2 regions of the Ruminococcus sp. J1101004sp1_RTP21198st1_B9_RTP21198_201120 genome follow, and region 1 is predicted to be linked to the other one. Evidence: riboswitches for the same ligand, from Rfam matches in the RefSeq annotation. Region 1 holds a riboswitch; the other holds the start of a gene.

Region 1 (8,242 bases):
AACACGCTTGCACCCCCCTATGTACGAAATGATTTTCCAAACAATCTCTGGTCAAAATTTCGTATTTTTTAATCAAATTAAGGGAAGTATTTTCTTTTTCATGTATGTATAATGTACTTAGTTCAAAGATAATCATTATATATAAGGAGACATAAATGAATAGCACGAAAAAAAAATGGTGGCAGGATAAAGTAGCCTATCAGATTTATCCGAAAAGCTTTTATGACACAAACGGTGATGGAATCGGCGATCTGCCGGGAATTATTGAGAAACTGGATTATTTAAAGGAGCTGGGGGTTGACATTGTCTGGCTTTCCCCCTGCTATCGCTCCCCTCTTGCCGACCAGGGATACGATATTTCCGATTATTACGACATTGACCCGCGATTCGGAACTATGGAGGATATGGACCGCCTTATCGCAGAAGCAAAGAAGCGGGACATGTATATTGTCATGGATCTGGTTGTAAACCACTGCTCTGATGAGCACGAATGGTTTAAAAAAGCCTGTAAAGATCCGGATGGAAAATACGGCCGTTTCTTCTATTTAAGAGACAAAGAAGATGGTAAGCTTCCTACTAACTGGCGCTCCTATTTCGGAGGTTCGGTATGGGAGGATCTGCCTGGCACCAACAAACAGTACCTTCATGTTTTTCATAAAAAGCAGCCTGACCTAAACTGGGAAAATCCAGAGCTCCGTGAGGAAGTATATAAAAATATTAACTGGTGGCTGGACAAGGGTCTTGGCGGTTTCCGCATTGATGCTATCATTAATATCAAAAAAGCTCTTCCTATGCATGATTATGAGCCTGATCGTGAGGACGGACTCTGCAGCATTAATAAAATGCTGGAGGAAGCTACCGGAATCGGAGAATTTCTTGGAGAAATGCGTGACCGCACCTTCAAGCCTCACGATGCTTTTTCCGTAGGTGAGGTTTTCAACGCAAAAGACGAAGAGCTCCCGGATTTTATTGGAAACAATGGTTATTTTTCTTCTATGTTCGACTTTAACGAAACCATTTTCGGAGGTTCTGAAAAAGGCTGGTACGATTGCAAAGAAATCACACCTGACGACTACAAGCGCTGCTGTTTTGAGACACAGGCCAAAATGGGGGATTTCGGATTCGTTTCCAATATTATCGAGAATCATGACGAGCCTCGCGGTGTCAGTCACTATATTCCAGAAGGTGATTGCTGTGACACAAGCAAAAAAATGCTGGCAGCATTGAATTTCATGCTTCGTGGACTTCCCTTTATTTATCAGGGACAGGAGCTTGGCATGGAAAATATCCCGTTCAAATCAATTGACGAGGTAGATGATATTTCAACTCTGGATGAATATAAAGTTGCACTTGACGCCGGACTTACCCCGGAAGCAGCTTTGAAAGCTGTTGCCCGCCGCAGCCGCGACAATGCCCGTACCCCCATGCAGTGGACTGGTGAGGAAAATGCCGGATTTACAGCTGGTACACCGTGGCTTCGGGTAAATTCCAATTATACCGCAATTAATGTGGAAAAAGAGACGATTGATCCAAATTCCGTACTTAATTTCTATAAGAAACTGATCGCTCTTCGCAAGGATCCGGAATATAAAGAAACCGTTGTGTATGGTGCTCTGGAGCCCTTTATGGAAGACCGGCATAATTTAATGGCATACTACCGTAAAGGAGATAAAACTTTACTTGTGGTTGGCAATTATCAGTGGGATGAGCAGGAAATTACACTTCCATCAGAATGCAAAAAGGTGCTGATCAATAACTACCCGGATATGGTTCTGGATGGAAATTTAGTTAAGCTGCATGGATATCAGGTGCTGGTTGTGGAGTTAGCGTAAACGATTTTCACGCTTGGTATTTATTGTATTCCAACACCTTATTGACAATTTTTCCCATTATTACTATAATAACAAAAGAACAGGGGAGCTTGTACACAGGCTGAGAGGAAATTGTGAATTTCGACCCTTTTACCTGATGCGGATAATGCCGCCGTAGGAAGTCATCATGGGTTTGATTTTTTTCGGAGACACCTCATTGGGGTGTCTCTTTTTTCATATGGCAGCAATGCAGCGTTCGGCTGGGGGCACCACTTTCGGACGCTATATAAAATTAATGCATACATAACAACAGTGCCGGTTTGTAAAAAGATTTTTTCACGTTATAACTCATAACTCGTGGAAACTGCTTCAAACAAGGCCAAGAGAAAGGAAGAAAATTATGAGAACAGCATTAACAATCGCTGGAAGTGACTCCAGCGGAGGCGCCGGTATCCAGGCTGATATCAAGACAATGATCAGCAATGGAGTATATGCCATGAGTGCGATTACCGCACTTACCGCACAGAATACTACCGGTGTAACAGGTATTATGGAAGCAACGCCAGAATTTCTGGCCGACCAGCTGGATAATATTTTTACAGATATTTATCCGGATGCAGTGAAGATTGGAATGGTATCTTCCAGCGCATTGATTGAAACCATTGCGAAAAAACTTCGCCAGTATGAAGCAAAGAACATTGTAGTAGACCCGGTTATGGTCGCTACAAGCGGAGCCAAGCTGATCAATGATGAAGCCATTGAAGCCCTTAAAAGTCAGCTTCTTCCAATGGCCACAGTCCTGACACCGAATATTCCGGAGGCAGAGGTTCTGTCCGGAATGAAAATAGAAACTGCCGAGGATATGATCAAAGCCGCTGCTGCCATCGGGGAGAAATACAGCTGTGCAGTGCTTTGCAAGGGTGGTCATCAGCTGAATGACGCCAATGACCTTCTGTGGCGCGAAGGCAATTACAAATGGTTCCAGGGAAAGCGGATCAACAATCCAAACACTCACGGAACAGGATGTACCTTATCCAGTGCCATTGCTTCTAATCTGGCAAAGGGATTTGACCTGGATACTTCCGTGGAGAGGGCAAAGAAATATATTTCCGGAGCACTTGCTGCTATGCTGGATCTTGGAAAAGGCAGTGGTCCTATGGATCACGGATTTGCAATAAAAAATGAATTCACACTGTCACATGACGAGATTACGGCAGAAGCCGCTGTCTTCACAAATGGGGAATCAGGCGTGTCAGCAAAACAAGCAGCCTCTGTCACTGCAGATTCTGAACTCTCAACCGTAAAACCGACACCAGATAAGGAGGCGAAATAACATGACCGAAAAACGTACTTCCATTTTTGAAAACGGCCTGATCTGGTTTGGCGCTGGTGTTTCCCTGGCGGAAATCCTCACTGGAACCTATTTTGCCTCACTTGGCTTTAGAAAAGGTCTTCTTGCCATTATCATCGGACATATTATTGGCTGTACCATGCTTTTCCTCGCCGGAGTAATTGGCGGAAAAACACGCCGCAGTGCAATGGAAACCGTAAAAATGAGCTTTGGGGAAAAAGGCGGGATTTTCTTCTCCTTCCTGAACGTACTTCAGCTGGTTGGCTGGACTGCCATTATGATCTACGACGGAGCTCTGGCCGCAAACGGTGTGTTACATACCGGAAGCTGGGTATGGTGTCTGGTAATCGGTGCACTGATCGTACTGTGGATTTTTATCGGCATCACAAACCTTGGAAAAATCAACACCATCGCTATGGCAGCACTTTTTATCCTTACACTGGTACTCTGCAAGCTCATCTTCTTTGATGGCGGGACTGCACTTGCCATTGGCGAGGAAGCCATGTCCTTTGGTGCTGCGGTTGAGCTTTCTGTTGCAATGCCACTGTCCTGGCTGCCGCTGATCAGTGATTATACCCGCGAGGCGAAGGAGCCAGTGAAAGCAACTGCTGTAAGCTCTATTGTTTACGGTCTTGTAAGCTGCTGGATGTATGTAATCGGTATGGGTGCAGCGATTTATACCGGTGAATCCGACATTGCTCAGATTATGGTGAAAGCCGGACTGGGAATTGCAGGCCTTCTGATCATTGTATTTTCCACTGTTACCACCACATTCCTGGATGCTTACTCCGCCGGAATTTCATCTGAATCTGTATTTTCCAAAATTAATGGAAAATATGCCGCAATTGCCGTAACCATCATCGGAACAATTGCTGCAATTGTATATCCAATGGACAACATTACCGATTTCCTGTACCTCATCGGTTCTGTATTTGCACCGATGATCGCCATTCAGATTGCAGACTTCTTCCTGCTGAAACGTGCTGACAGTCTGGGCGAATCGGTTGACATAACAAATGCGGTAATCTGGGTGATCGGATTTGTGCTGTACCGAATTTTAATGAGAATTGATATTCCTGTGGGAAATACACTGCCAGATATGGTGGTTACCATTCTCATTTGTATGATCGTGCGAAATGTTTTAAAGAGTAAAAAATAGACTTTCACTTTAGAGTGTATTGGATAAAAGGCTTTCTGCAAGATGTGCGTCGCAATTTGCGGGAATGATTTTTCAAACACGCTCTAGCTTTCGTATAAACACTACTCGGTTCAGGAAAGTGCCAGAGATGGGCTTTCTTATAAATTCAAAAAGGGGCTGCCATTTCCCGGCAGTCCCTTTCTGTTTATTTCTGTTTATATCTGCTTATTCTTCAGTTTCTTCCAGTGTTACTTCCACAACCGTATCCCGATCATCCGGAAGCGGGTAGCTGTCGCAGGTGTCAGCGTTGAGGAAGAAGAACTGATTCTGGGAGTATTCCTTCAGGTTCCAGTAATCCGTAAGCTTTACCTCGGAATTGTCGGAAAGACGGCGGAGTTTTTTGATCTTACCGTGAATTCCGGTAAGAGGGATTGCTCCTGCCTGGGGCTCCATAACGTGGGCGTAGATCTTATTTCCGTTGCGGGTGTAACGGCCCCATTCCGGTTTATCGATTTCAGCATAGCCACAGCCGTAGATGCTCTTGGAGTTCTCGTCCATCCACTCTCCTACTTCTTCCAGAATCTTCACAGACTCCTTCGGAATACGACCTTTTGCATCAGGCCCTACATTCAGGAGCAGGTTGCCACCCTTGCTGACGCACTCAACCAGCATGTGGATGACCATTTCAGCTGATTTATAATGACGGTCACTGGAAGAGTAGCCCCAATTGTTATTCAGGGTCAGGCAGGCTTCCCAGGGTACCGGATCACCCAGCTCATTGCGGATTCCTGCTGGTGGGATCATCTGCTCCGGAGATGCGAAATCGCCGGAATATTCTGTAGGATTTGCAGTAAGGATAGAACCGGAATCCTCAGCACTGCCCTCCAGACGGTTATCAATGATCAGCCAGGGCTGGATGGAACGCACCATGGAAATCAGCTCCTGGGCTTTCCATTTGTCGCACTTCATATCGCCGTAGGAGAAGTCGAACCACATCAGATCCAGCTTACCATAATTGGTAAGAAGCTCTTTGATCTGCCCAAACATAAATTCCAGATAGCGGTCGAAATCGCGGTTTTCATTGGAGCATTCCGGATGGTTGCGCATTGGATGGTGCATATCCCCATAGTGTGGGAAATCCGGGTGGCGCCAGTCTATAATAGAAAAATACAGACCTACTTTGATTCCTTCTGCACGGAATGCCTCCAGGAACTCTTTTACCAGGTCTTTGTGGCAGGCTGCATTCATGGAATTGTAGTCAGTAAGTTTGGTGTCAAAAAGGCAAAAGCCGTCGTGGTGTTTGGCTGTGAGCACAGCATATTTCATGCCTGCCTTTTTCGCAAGACGCGCCCACTCTCTTGGGTTGTAATTCTCAGCTGTGAACTCTTCTGTGAGATGGCAGTAGTCCTCATGTGGAATCTGCTCCACGCTGCGCACCCATTCTCCTCTGGCAGGGATTGCATAAAGTCCCCAGTGAATAAACATGCCGAAACGGGCGTCACGGTACCATTCGGTACGTTTTGTTCTTTCTTCGATTACTTTGTTCATTTTATAATGTCCTTTCCTGTAACATTAGGCAAAATACTTTTCCAGTTCTCTCTTCATATCCTCTGGAATTTCCCGTTCAAAGGAAAGCTCTGGCTCGTTTGCCACCCATGCAGCTGCTGTGCAGAGAGTTTTCGCCCCTTCTTCCAGTGCACGAGGAGAAATATATTCTACCGTATCGTGTCTTGTATGCATGCCAAAGCCGTCACGGTTTAAGGTAAGCGCTGGCACACCTTTCCATGCGAAAGTATTGGAATCGCTGGCCCAGACCTGATTTTTGATGGTAACACCCAGCTGATTTTCTTCCATGAGGTTTTTCAGTTCTGCACAGACAGTCGGATCTGCAGTTACTCCCAGAACGTTTCCTCCCAGGAGCTGCCCTGCCAGGTCTACATTCAGATTAAACACATGGCTGCTCATTTCTCCTTCATGGGATTTCACATAATTCTGGCTTCCAACCAGACCTTTTTCCTCGGAGCCAAACCAGATGAACTCCATAGTTCTGGCTGGTCTGTGCTCTGCGAAATGATGAAAAGCTTCCATCACCATGGCTCCGCCGGACATATTGTCATATGCACCAGGGCCTTCCGGAACAGAATCATAATGAGCCGTTACCGTAACGATTTCTTCTGGAAAATCAGTTCCCAGAATGCGTACTGCCACATTGGCGGAATTGCGGGAAATCTCGCTCTGCTGAATGTTCAGGCAGCACTTGGATGCCTGTTTCTCCACGATTTCCACTGCATCCAGATAATGGATAGATGCGCCTGGAAGATCACCTGCCTTGCGGCGGTACTGGGTTGGAATCCGGTCTTCCCCCTGATCCAGCGGCGTGCCGCATATGGTTACAAAGCCAAGTGCACCTGCTGCTTTTATTTTATTTATCATATCTTCACGAATAGGATCGCAGACCAGCACAACTGCCCCTTTTGCCTTGGAAAGACTGATGTCGTCTCCTTTTCCCACGAAGAGAAATGGTGCTGTGATGCCCTCTTCCAGGGTGCAGGCGCCATTCAGGTAGGCACGCACCGGATAAGCCTTCTTATAAGGCTGGCAGATTACCAGCTCTGCCTTTTTCTGCTGAAAATCCGGACACTGGAAAAATTCCATGCGGGGTGTCTGAATGTAGACAGACTTTCCCGTCTGGGCTGCTGCCTGCTCCGCTTCCTTCAAAATGTATTCAGCTGCTTTGTGCTCCCCCTTAGTGCCGGATTCACGGACGTATGCCGTGTCAGCTACAAACTGATACGCGCGTTGTCCATTTGGGTGAATTTCTGTGTATTTATTCATAATTTACTCCATTTAGAGATGGCTTCCGATTTACTCCTATTTAATGCGCTACATTCAGAGGCCTTGCAATTTTCCTTATTATGCTTTGCTGCGCACCTCTAGAGCACAAAGAAAACCATCTCTATATTTCTTAGAAATTCTACTATATACTTCAAAAACTACTATATCTTCTTTTAAATGCAATTTATACTTCCGGCACTTCTTCCATAATACGGATCAACATATCGCCAGTTCCAACATTATAGCCGCTGGTTGCATAAATCCCTACAGACTCGCCATTAGTTACCAGAATTAGCGGAAGCTTGTCTGGATCAACGTACATTCTTCTTCCCAGAAGTTCAATGTTTTCTTCAAAGGAATCGTAATAGATGGAAACATTCGGGAACATCTTCAGCACTTTTGCCAGAAGAGGATCCTGCTTGGCTTCCGGAGTACGAATCATGAAGGAGATGGAATTTTCAAATTCGTGGAATTTTTCTGCATGTTCCAGCATTTCATTCAAAATATGTTCCGTAGGCTCCCGGCTCTCTTCCAGCCACATGAGAATTTTCTTGCCGCCTTTGGTTAACTCAGCGCAGGTTACTGTGTTTCCGGCAGAATCTTTTACTTCAAACTCCGGAAGGGAAATACGCTCCAGCATATCGCCAAGCTGAGCTTCGCGGAGACGCAAGGTTTCTTCTCTCTGTCCGCCTTCTTTTATCGTAAATGTTTTCTCCCATGCAAACTGATTTCCGTTAGGAAGACGGTTGGTGGTGATAATCCGGTAGATTCCTGGAATCAATGCAAGCTCCAGAGTATCCCCCTTCCAGCTTCTGCCGGTAAGATTCAGGGAAACAAATTCATTTCCAACCAGACGTCCCATTGTCCAGTTCTGATAGTAGTTCCATACAGCATCAGCCTCTTTTTTCAGTGTGAGAACTGCGCCACCCTTCTGCTGTTTCAAAACGGACACAAACTGGTCTTTTACCCAATATTCCATTACCTTATTATCTGGATTCAATCTTGCCGGAATTCCCAGTGTACGGGCGATTGCCACAAAAAGTACCTTCTTGGAACGCTCGGTACCAATTCCAGATACCAGACATTCGTATGGAGTTTCCATTACGG
Region 2 (8,242 bases), on a different contig from region 1:
ACTGATACTGGGTGCCTTCCAGACCAAATTCTGCAAAAAGCGGATTGGCCTTTTCCCTGGCTTCTGCTTTCTTCATGCCTTTCAGTACAAGGGGAAGTGCTACATTGTCGATCATTTTCTTGTGGGGAAGGAGAAGATCCTTCTGCAGCATGTAGCTGATGCTTCCAGGAGTGGAAGTCACATCCTGATCTTTCAGATAGACCTTTCCTTCATCAGGCGGGATAATACCGGAAAGAACATTGAACAATGTGGTCTTTCCGGAACCGCTGACTCCCAGAAGGGAAACCAGCTCCCCCTGCTCCAGATGAATGGAAATGTCCTCCAAAACCTTTTTTTCACCGTATGTTTTTGAAATATGTTCTGCTCGTAAAATTACTTTATTTTGTTCTGATGACATATTCGTTCCTTATACACAGCGCTACTTCCATAACCAGTTCCATTTTCCGCAATAATTGGGGTAAATTTGCCTGACAGAATAGCTCTATGCGTTAATTTCTTTCTCTTTCATTCCTTACTGTGGAAGATACTCGTTAGAAAATCCGACTCCAGTAAGATCCTTGTCGCAAAGCTGGTTCTCATACAGCCATTTGTAGAATGCATTCCATCTGTCTGCATCAATTACGCCCCAGCTTTCTGCATCGTCAATGTATTTTGTGGAAAGGAATTCCTGACTCTTCTTTACAAGCTCTTCAGCATCCTTCAGAGAGCCTGTATTATCGCCGTCAATGAGGATCTGTGCTGCCTCATCCGGATTCTCTGCTGCAAACTCATATCCCTTTGCAGTTGCTTCCATAAATGCTTTCGCCTGATCCGGATTCTCAGCAAGATAGTCGTTATTTGCAATGATAACCGGTGTGTAGTAGTCAAATACAGGATTGATATCAGAGAATGCAAAATAGTCGCAGTCTACACCTTCTACGTCAGCATTGATTCCGCCCCAGCCCTGGAATACCCAGATGGCATCCGTCTGATTGGCAGCAAGTGCTGCAGGCTCATCTGTAATATCATTAGGGATCAGGGTAACCTGACTGAAATCTCCGCCGTCGCCGTTTACAACATTTTCCAGCACAGCAAGCTCGATTGGGGAATCCCATGTGGAATAGGTTTTTCCGGTAAGTCCGGCTGGTTTATCAATTCCGTCACCTTTTCGGGAAAGGATTCCGGAGGTGTTGTGCTGAATGATTCCTGCAACTGCTGTGATTCCAAGAGGCTCGTCAAGTGCAAGGGAAGCAGCCATGGTATCCTGGGCCTCGATCGCAAACTGAGCCTGACCTGCTGCGCACATAAGGGCTGCACCATTTTCCGGTGGCTGAACGATTTCCACATCAAGACCAGCTTCTTCGTAGTAGCCTTTTGCCTGTGCTACATAAAGTCCGGTGTGGTTGGTATTCGGTGTCCAGTCCAGGCAGAATGTGATTTTCTCCTGTGCACCATCTTCTGCGTATACACCTGTAGGAACTGCAAGCACCATAGCTGCCGCTGCAACTGGTGCGATTACTTTTTTCAGATTCTTATTCATGATTTTTCTCCTTTTCTACCTGCAGCCATGGCATTGTGATCCGGCTGACAATATTTACTGCCAGAAGAAGTAAAAGGCTGATGATCACAATGAAGATAATGACTGCAAACATTTTATCAAAAGAATATGCTTTTTTTACACGGGTCATATAAACACCAAGTCCGTTAAATCCACCCAGCCACTCAGAAACAACTGCTCCTACAACTGCATAGGAAGCAGATATTTTCAGCCCGGAAAAAAACTGGGGCAAAGCACCTGGAAATTTCACATGGCGGAAAATCTGTGCCCGGCTGGCTCCCATGGCCTTCATCAGACGAATGGCATCCGGATCCACACTTTTATATCCATCCAGCAGTCCGATTGTAATTGGGAAAAAAGTGGTGATCACAACCAGAGTGATCTTAGGTGCCATTCCAAATCCCATCCAAAGCACCAGAATTGGCGCAATGGCAATGGTCGGTATGGTCTGCGTAATGATCATGATCGGATAAAATGCCTGATCCATTACACGGAACCGATCCATCATAGTTGCAAACACAAATGCCAGCGCGATTCCAATGAGAAGTCCGTAAAAGGATTCCAGCAAAGTGAATTTCGCATGGAAAAGTATGGTTGGCAGATCGCCAAACAGGGCTGTCAGCACTGCTACCGGAGATGGAAGCATGTAGGAGGGAACAATTCCCGAAATGCTTACCACTTCCCAGCCAAGCAGAATCACGGCCATGGCTGCAATTGGAGGTATCTTACTGGTGATGTTTGGTAACTTTCTTTTCAATGGTAAGTACATCCCCTTCTGGTTTATATGCAATTTTAACATATACGCTCATAGCCTTGCAGCCTGCGCGCTCAGCTACATGCTGACACTCTTTTACAATATCCATCAGCTGGTCGTAATCACCTTCAATGGTGGTCTCAAATGGTCCTACATAATAGTTCAGACCAGTGGATCTGATGTAGGCGATCACCTCGTCTACAATGCGGATAACTTCCTCTTCATCCTGTACATTTGGCAGTACCTGAATTGCTACACTTGCGTTCATTTTCTTTTCCTCCTATTTTCTGTCCCATAAACAGGACTTTGCGTTAAAAATCGAATAAGAACCATTCTTGAAACTGTGACGGAACTGAACAGGCTCTGTCAGTCAGTATGAAAAAAGAGCACCTGCCATCCAGACAAATGCTCCTAATTACATCGTTAAACACTTCCTACACTGGCATGATCCAACAGGTTAAAAGGGTCTAAGGACTACCTTACTCTCAGCTTCTCAATTGAAACTCCCCTGGTCTTTATTCAGATTTCGTTGCTTATTATAATACACCTTTCTTCAAATTACAAGAAACTATTTTTATCTCAATTATATTTTACATACCCTTAACAGAATTGTACTGCTCGCAGTCTGACCAGCACGCTCTAATTAATATTCCCATTTCATCAGAATTCGTAAAAAAAATCTCCCTGCATATCACAGTTATTTCCTGCAGAATATATAATAAATCTACAGATTCTCAAAGGCAGCCTGAATACTGTCATAGTGCAGGAATTTTCCCTGGGCTGCAAATTCCTTGATCTGATTCAGAGTGGCAAACATGTGGCCGTCTGTCTCTTCTTCCTGAAGGTGTAGATCTTCTTCTTTCACATCCATCACAAAGCGGTAAACATCTACGAAATAGTTGTCTCCCTCCCCTGGATTCTCTCTTTTGTAAGTAAAAAGATAGCCGCCCTGCGCACCGCTTACATCAAGGCCTGTCTCCTCTTTCACTTCGCGGAGTACAGCATCATAAGAAGATTCCCCTGCCTGTGCTGCACCGCCGGAAACTTCCCACCAGCCTGGTGCCCAGGCTTTTGTCATCACACGTTTGGTAATGAGAAACGTACCATCTGGTCTTGCCACTACTCCAAGTACGGTGAGATGGTATTCCCCGTCTTTTAAGCACCAGTCGTTTCGCTTCATGGTGCGGCCTGTAGGTTTCTTGTTAATATCATAGATGTCCCAGAATTCCAATTTTTATCACTCCTGTTATATGTTTCTCTTGTATATTTTTATATTATGATTATTTTGCGAATATTGTTATCGAATATAATAATTCATCTTTTCTATTTCAGAAGTTCCTCCACCATCTCTCTGGTATACTCTACCTTCTCTACATGGTTGACCTCGATCTGATACAGTGCATTTGCCGCAATGTGCTCTGCTGCCTGCTCCAGATCACGAATACCTGAAGTATTGGAATAACGCTGGATGATTGCCTCCAGCGCCCCCTCTGTGATAATGCACTCACTCTCTTCCATATGCATTCTCTTAAGAACTTTCGGAAGAGAGAATCTGGAAAAGATTACTTTCTTCTCCTCAGCTGTATAATCCGGAATATCAATTACTGCGAATCTGGACATCAGCGGTGCACTGATCTGGTCACGGTCATTTGCAGTAGCAATTGGATAAACACCGCCAGTTGGGATCATACACTCCATATAGTTATCTGTAAATCCAAGATTGTCCAGAAGGGTAAGAAGTACGTCTGCCGGATTTCCATTTCCTTTGCCGGAATTTGCCTTATCAAGCTCGTTAATAATAAATACCAGATTAGAGGCACCAGCCATGGAAAATGCCTCCATAATAATTCCGGGCTTTGCATTTGCGTAAATACGGGGGCTTCCGGTAAGCTGCTTAGAGTCGTTAATTGAGCTCATGTCCAGCGTAGTCCACGGAAGTTTCAGGATTCTTGCAACTGCATAGGCTATCTGGGATTTGCCAGTACCGGCAGGTCCGATCAGAAGAAGTCCGTAGGCCGGAAGGGTATGTGTACGGTTGATCTGGATAATCGTCTCGATAATACGTTGTTTCACACGCTCCATTCCATAAAGCTCTTCATCCAGGATTCTCCTTGCCTCAACAGGATCGATTGCTTCAAAATAATTGTTCTTCCACTGGATATTCAACATAATAGAAAGAGCCCTCTGTGCATGATGGCGCTCTTCCTGGGAAACTTCACTGGATCTTGCCACTGCCAGATTTCTTCTGGTCCAGAGTCTGATATTATCCGGCAGTGTTTTGCCTGCGCAGGTCATAAAATCGGTAATACTCTGAATGCTGGTAAGCTTCATCTCATCACCGTTTTCCTCCTGTTCCTCATCCTCTTCTGCCTCAGCAGGTGCATTACTCTCCAGAAGTCTCTCAATCATAAACTGCAGAAAGCCATCCTCTGCAGAAAGCTTTGTGCCGCCGCCAAAAGCAGTTTCGCGAATGCGGTATACCGCATATCCGTCCTCCCTGTTAGTACCAGACAAACGTACATTGATCCTGCTGTCTCCCAGCCATTTCAAAAGACTGGTAAATCTGGAATCAATTTTCACCACATCTGCTGTATGGTTACCGTCTTCTTCCTTAAAATCAAAAGCAGTACGGTTTACCGGATTGGTAAACACACCGCAGGAATGATGTTTCCACTGTCTCTCTTTATTGTCAAGCACCATGATCGGCTGCTCCGGTGAAGGCTTCGTATGGCTGCTGTGAAATGTTGTGTAAGTACACTTTGCCTCCGCTTTACTTGCAGAAGCACCGCTGAAATCAAATACTGGCATAGCTTTTTCCTCTTTCCTGTGTATTTAAAGGGATATATTTCTCTAATTTCTCTTATCTACTATAACAACATTTTTCTCTAATGTCCAGAATGAGTTGGCCTGTTTCATAATGCAGCATTGTCTTGTATTATTGTTCACTTTGTGACCAGTAACTATCTTATTTTTTATATATCTTGGCATTTCTTAGTTTTTTACAAAAAATCTCTTGCCAAAATGGAGAAATTCGTGTATTCTATTATACGGACTACTTTTCAACAATTTGATTTTCACTTAACATTTGATATATATTTCTGATTTTTAGTGCGCAGACACCATAGTCCCTCCCAAAGCTTCTAATGGAATACTGCAATCTAAAAATAAAAGACTCCCGGGCGCTCTAGAGCGTGTCTGAAAAAGCTTTCTGTAAGATTTTTCAAACAGGCTCAAGTGTTCCGGGAGTTTTTCTATTCAATTATGCCAGACTTAACAGCTGCTTTCCTTCTGTCAGTCTTTCTTCAAACTGCTCATAGAAATCTCTGCCCACTTCATATGTTTTCATATAAAAACGATTCACCACATATAAATTCAGATTTTTGATCAGCTGGGCATCTGTGGCATTATAAAGAACCTCCTGCACATCCAGCAAAAAATAATGCCAGTCAGCTACAAACTTTTCATACTGGCGAAGATCCGGAGTGTCGATCCATTTCTTTACCTTGATCTTGCTCCGGCTTGTCTTCTTACATTCATGGATCTGCAGAAAATACTTAAATCCTCCATTTTCATAGAAACGTCCCAATGGGAAAAGTCTGCAGAAACCAGGACGGAAGTCATGGATGCTGCACCGTCCCTGTTCATTCAGGAAAACACAACATTGGTTTTTTCCACTCATGCAAAGATGAGGCAGAATGTTCCCATCCATGGCATCAAACTGGATCAGCCCTGCGCTTACCAGTTCCTGCGGTGTTTTTCCCAGATTCGTACACAGGCGGTACACATCCATGGGATCCAGCACAACTGAATCCCCCATTCCCTCACAGCAGTCATGACATCCTGCACAATCCTGGCAGTCTGCCTTTACCATATCGTTTAATTCATAAAGTCTTCCGTCGGAAATCTCTTCCAAAGATACTTCTCGGCGCATATGCAAATTCCTCTTTCTTTTATTTTTTTGTGGACAAACAAGGTTACGGTTCACTTCGCGATGCACAGAAATCATGCATTCCCATGATTTCCCGCTGAGATTCCCGTTTTTTCTGTAAACGATATTCACAAAAAACGTCTCGCGGAACATTGCCAGTGAACAGTAATATAACATGCTGCCATCAACAGCATCTCCGTATTATCTATCCTCTGTATTTACAGCTTAATTCCAGACAATGCCTGTGCAAAAGCATTATTCACCGGCTCATTTGCCTCCTTCTGCTGCCTGCGCAGATAGTTCTGCACGTCACGCTTGCCTACTCCTGCGCCCTCTTTCTGGCGTCTTGCCTGGAACGCGGAAAGCTTCTCTTTATAACCGCACTGGCAGACAAACGTCTCTTCCTTACCTTTCACATACATTTCCATACGTTTATGGCATTTTGGACAACGGGCATTGGTAGTGCGGGAAATCGTTTCACGGTAGCCGCACTCCCGGTCCTGGCATACCAGCATTTTGCTGTTTTTTCCATTGACAGCCAGAAGTTTTTTGCCGCACTGCGGACATACTTTATTTGTAAGATTGTCGTGGCGGAACGTGCCCTCCCCGGTTTTGATCTCATCTACAATTTCACAGGTATAGTCACGGATTTGGTGAAGAAAATCCCCCTGACGTATCCTGCCTTTTGCAATCTGGGAAAGCTTCATCTCCCAGTCAGCTGTGAGCTCAGGCTTTTTCAGGTCTTCCGGCACCAGCTCCAGAAGCTGTTTTGCCTTTGAGGTAATATGGATCTCATTGCCTTTTTTCTCCATCATAAAGGAATGGAAAAGTTTCTCAATAATGTCTGCTCTTGTGGCAACGGTTCCAAGCCCCCCAGTCTCTCCAAGGGTTTTCACCGCTTCTTTATCTCTTGTCTCCATAAATTTCACCGGATTTTCCATAGCTGCAAGAAGAGTTGCCTCTGTGAATCTTGCTGGCGGTTTTGTTTTTCCTGTATTTAAGGAAGTTTTCAAAATCTTTAGTCTGGTTCCGGTTTTCATCTCCGGAAGACGCTGGTCTTTCAGTTTTTTCTCATCATCCGCCTCATCTTCCAAATCATCATCTGCTCCGCCTTCGTAAACTTCCTTCCAGCCCATGCTCTTTATCACTTTGCCGCTGGCTGCAAAAGTTTCTCCTGCCGCTTTCGCCTCCATGGTCACCTGCTCATACTGGCTTGCAGGATAAAGAACTGCAAGGAAACGACGGACAACCATATCATAAATCTTCCGTTCTTCATTTGTCATGTGGTCCAGCTGAACAAACTGTTCTGTCGGAATGATCGCATGGTGGTCACTGACCCTCTTATCATCCACAAAACTTCCATTCACCTGCACAGGCTTATTCATAAGTGCGCCAGCAAGCTTTCTGTACGGACCGATTCCGCAGGCCTTCAGTCTTTCCTTAATAGTAGGAACAATGTCCTTTCCAATGTATCGGGAATCGGTTCTGGGATATGTGAGTACTTTGTGATTTTCGTAAAGGCGCTGCATAATATTCAGGGTCTCTTTTGCAGAAAAACCATATTTCAGGTTGGCTTCCCTCTGCAAAGTTGTCAGGTCGTACAGGCCCGGGGCCATAGTCTTTTTTGCTTTTTTCTCTACACTGGTTATTTCAAGAGCAGCGTTCTCCAGCCTGCCTTTGATCTGCTCTGCCCTTTCCCTAGAAAAAGTACGGAAGCTCTTTGTTTTCTCATCTCTCCAGGTCCATTTCACATCCTGGGTCTCCAGAGAAATACCATAATATTCTTTTGGCACAAATTTGCGGATTTCTTCTTCGCGCTTTGCGATCATGGCAAGGGTGGGGGTCTGCACCCTGCCACAGGAAAGCTGGGCGTTGTATTTACAGGTGAGAGCTCTGGTACCATTCATTCCCACCAGCCAGTCTGCTTCTGCCCTTGCAACAGCTGCACGGTAAAGATTATCATAGTCATGCCCGTCTTTCAGATTGGCAAAGCCTTCTTTAATTGCTTTATCTGTGACTGAGG

What was found. Region 1 has a riboswitch for thiamine pyrophosphate ahead of thiD (bifunctional hydroxymethylpyrimidine kinase/phosphomethylpyrimidine kinase). Riboswitches for the same ligand answer to the same signal wherever they lie in the genome.
Region 2: another riboswitch for thiamine pyrophosphate. It lies ahead of AB5618_RS10220 (thiamine-binding protein); the one in region 1 lies ahead of thiD (bifunctional hydroxymethylpyrimidine kinase/phosphomethylpyrimidine kinase).

The regions. Positions count from the first base shown of each region.
Region 1 is NZ_JBCOMI010000054.1:1,789-10,030, reverse strand. It holds gene AB5618_RS20670 (alpha-glucosidase) at 156-1,832, shown strand; TPP riboswitch at 1,904-2,009, shown strand; partial or broken gene thiD (bifunctional hydroxymethylpyrimidine kinase/phosphomethylpyrimidine kinase) at 2,212-3,000, shown strand; gene cytX (putative hydroxymethylpyrimidine transporter CytX) at 3,146-4,321, shown strand; gene AB5618_RS20655 (alpha-L-fucosidase) at 4,526-5,848, opposite strand; gene AB5618_RS20650 (M28 family metallopeptidase) at 5,873-7,135, opposite strand; gene AB5618_RS20645 (transglutaminase domain-containing protein) at 7,320-8,242, opposite strand, start outside.
Region 2 is NZ_JBCOMI010000012.1:103,739-111,980, reverse strand. It holds gene AB5618_RS10235 (ABC transporter ATP-binding protein) at 1-397, opposite strand, end outside; gene AB5618_RS10230 (ABC transporter substrate-binding protein) at 512-1,519, opposite strand; gene AB5618_RS10225 (ABC transporter permease) at 1,512-2,294, opposite strand; gene AB5618_RS10220 (thiamine-binding protein) at 2,263-2,559, opposite strand; TPP riboswitch at 2,705-2,811, opposite strand; gene AB5618_RS10215 (NUDIX domain-containing protein) at 3,016-3,522, opposite strand; gene AB5618_RS10210 (AAA family ATPase) at 3,615-5,099, opposite strand; gene AB5618_RS10205 (YkgJ family cysteine cluster protein) at 5,551-6,222, opposite strand; gene AB5618_RS10200 (DNA topoisomerase III) at 6,438-8,242, opposite strand, start outside.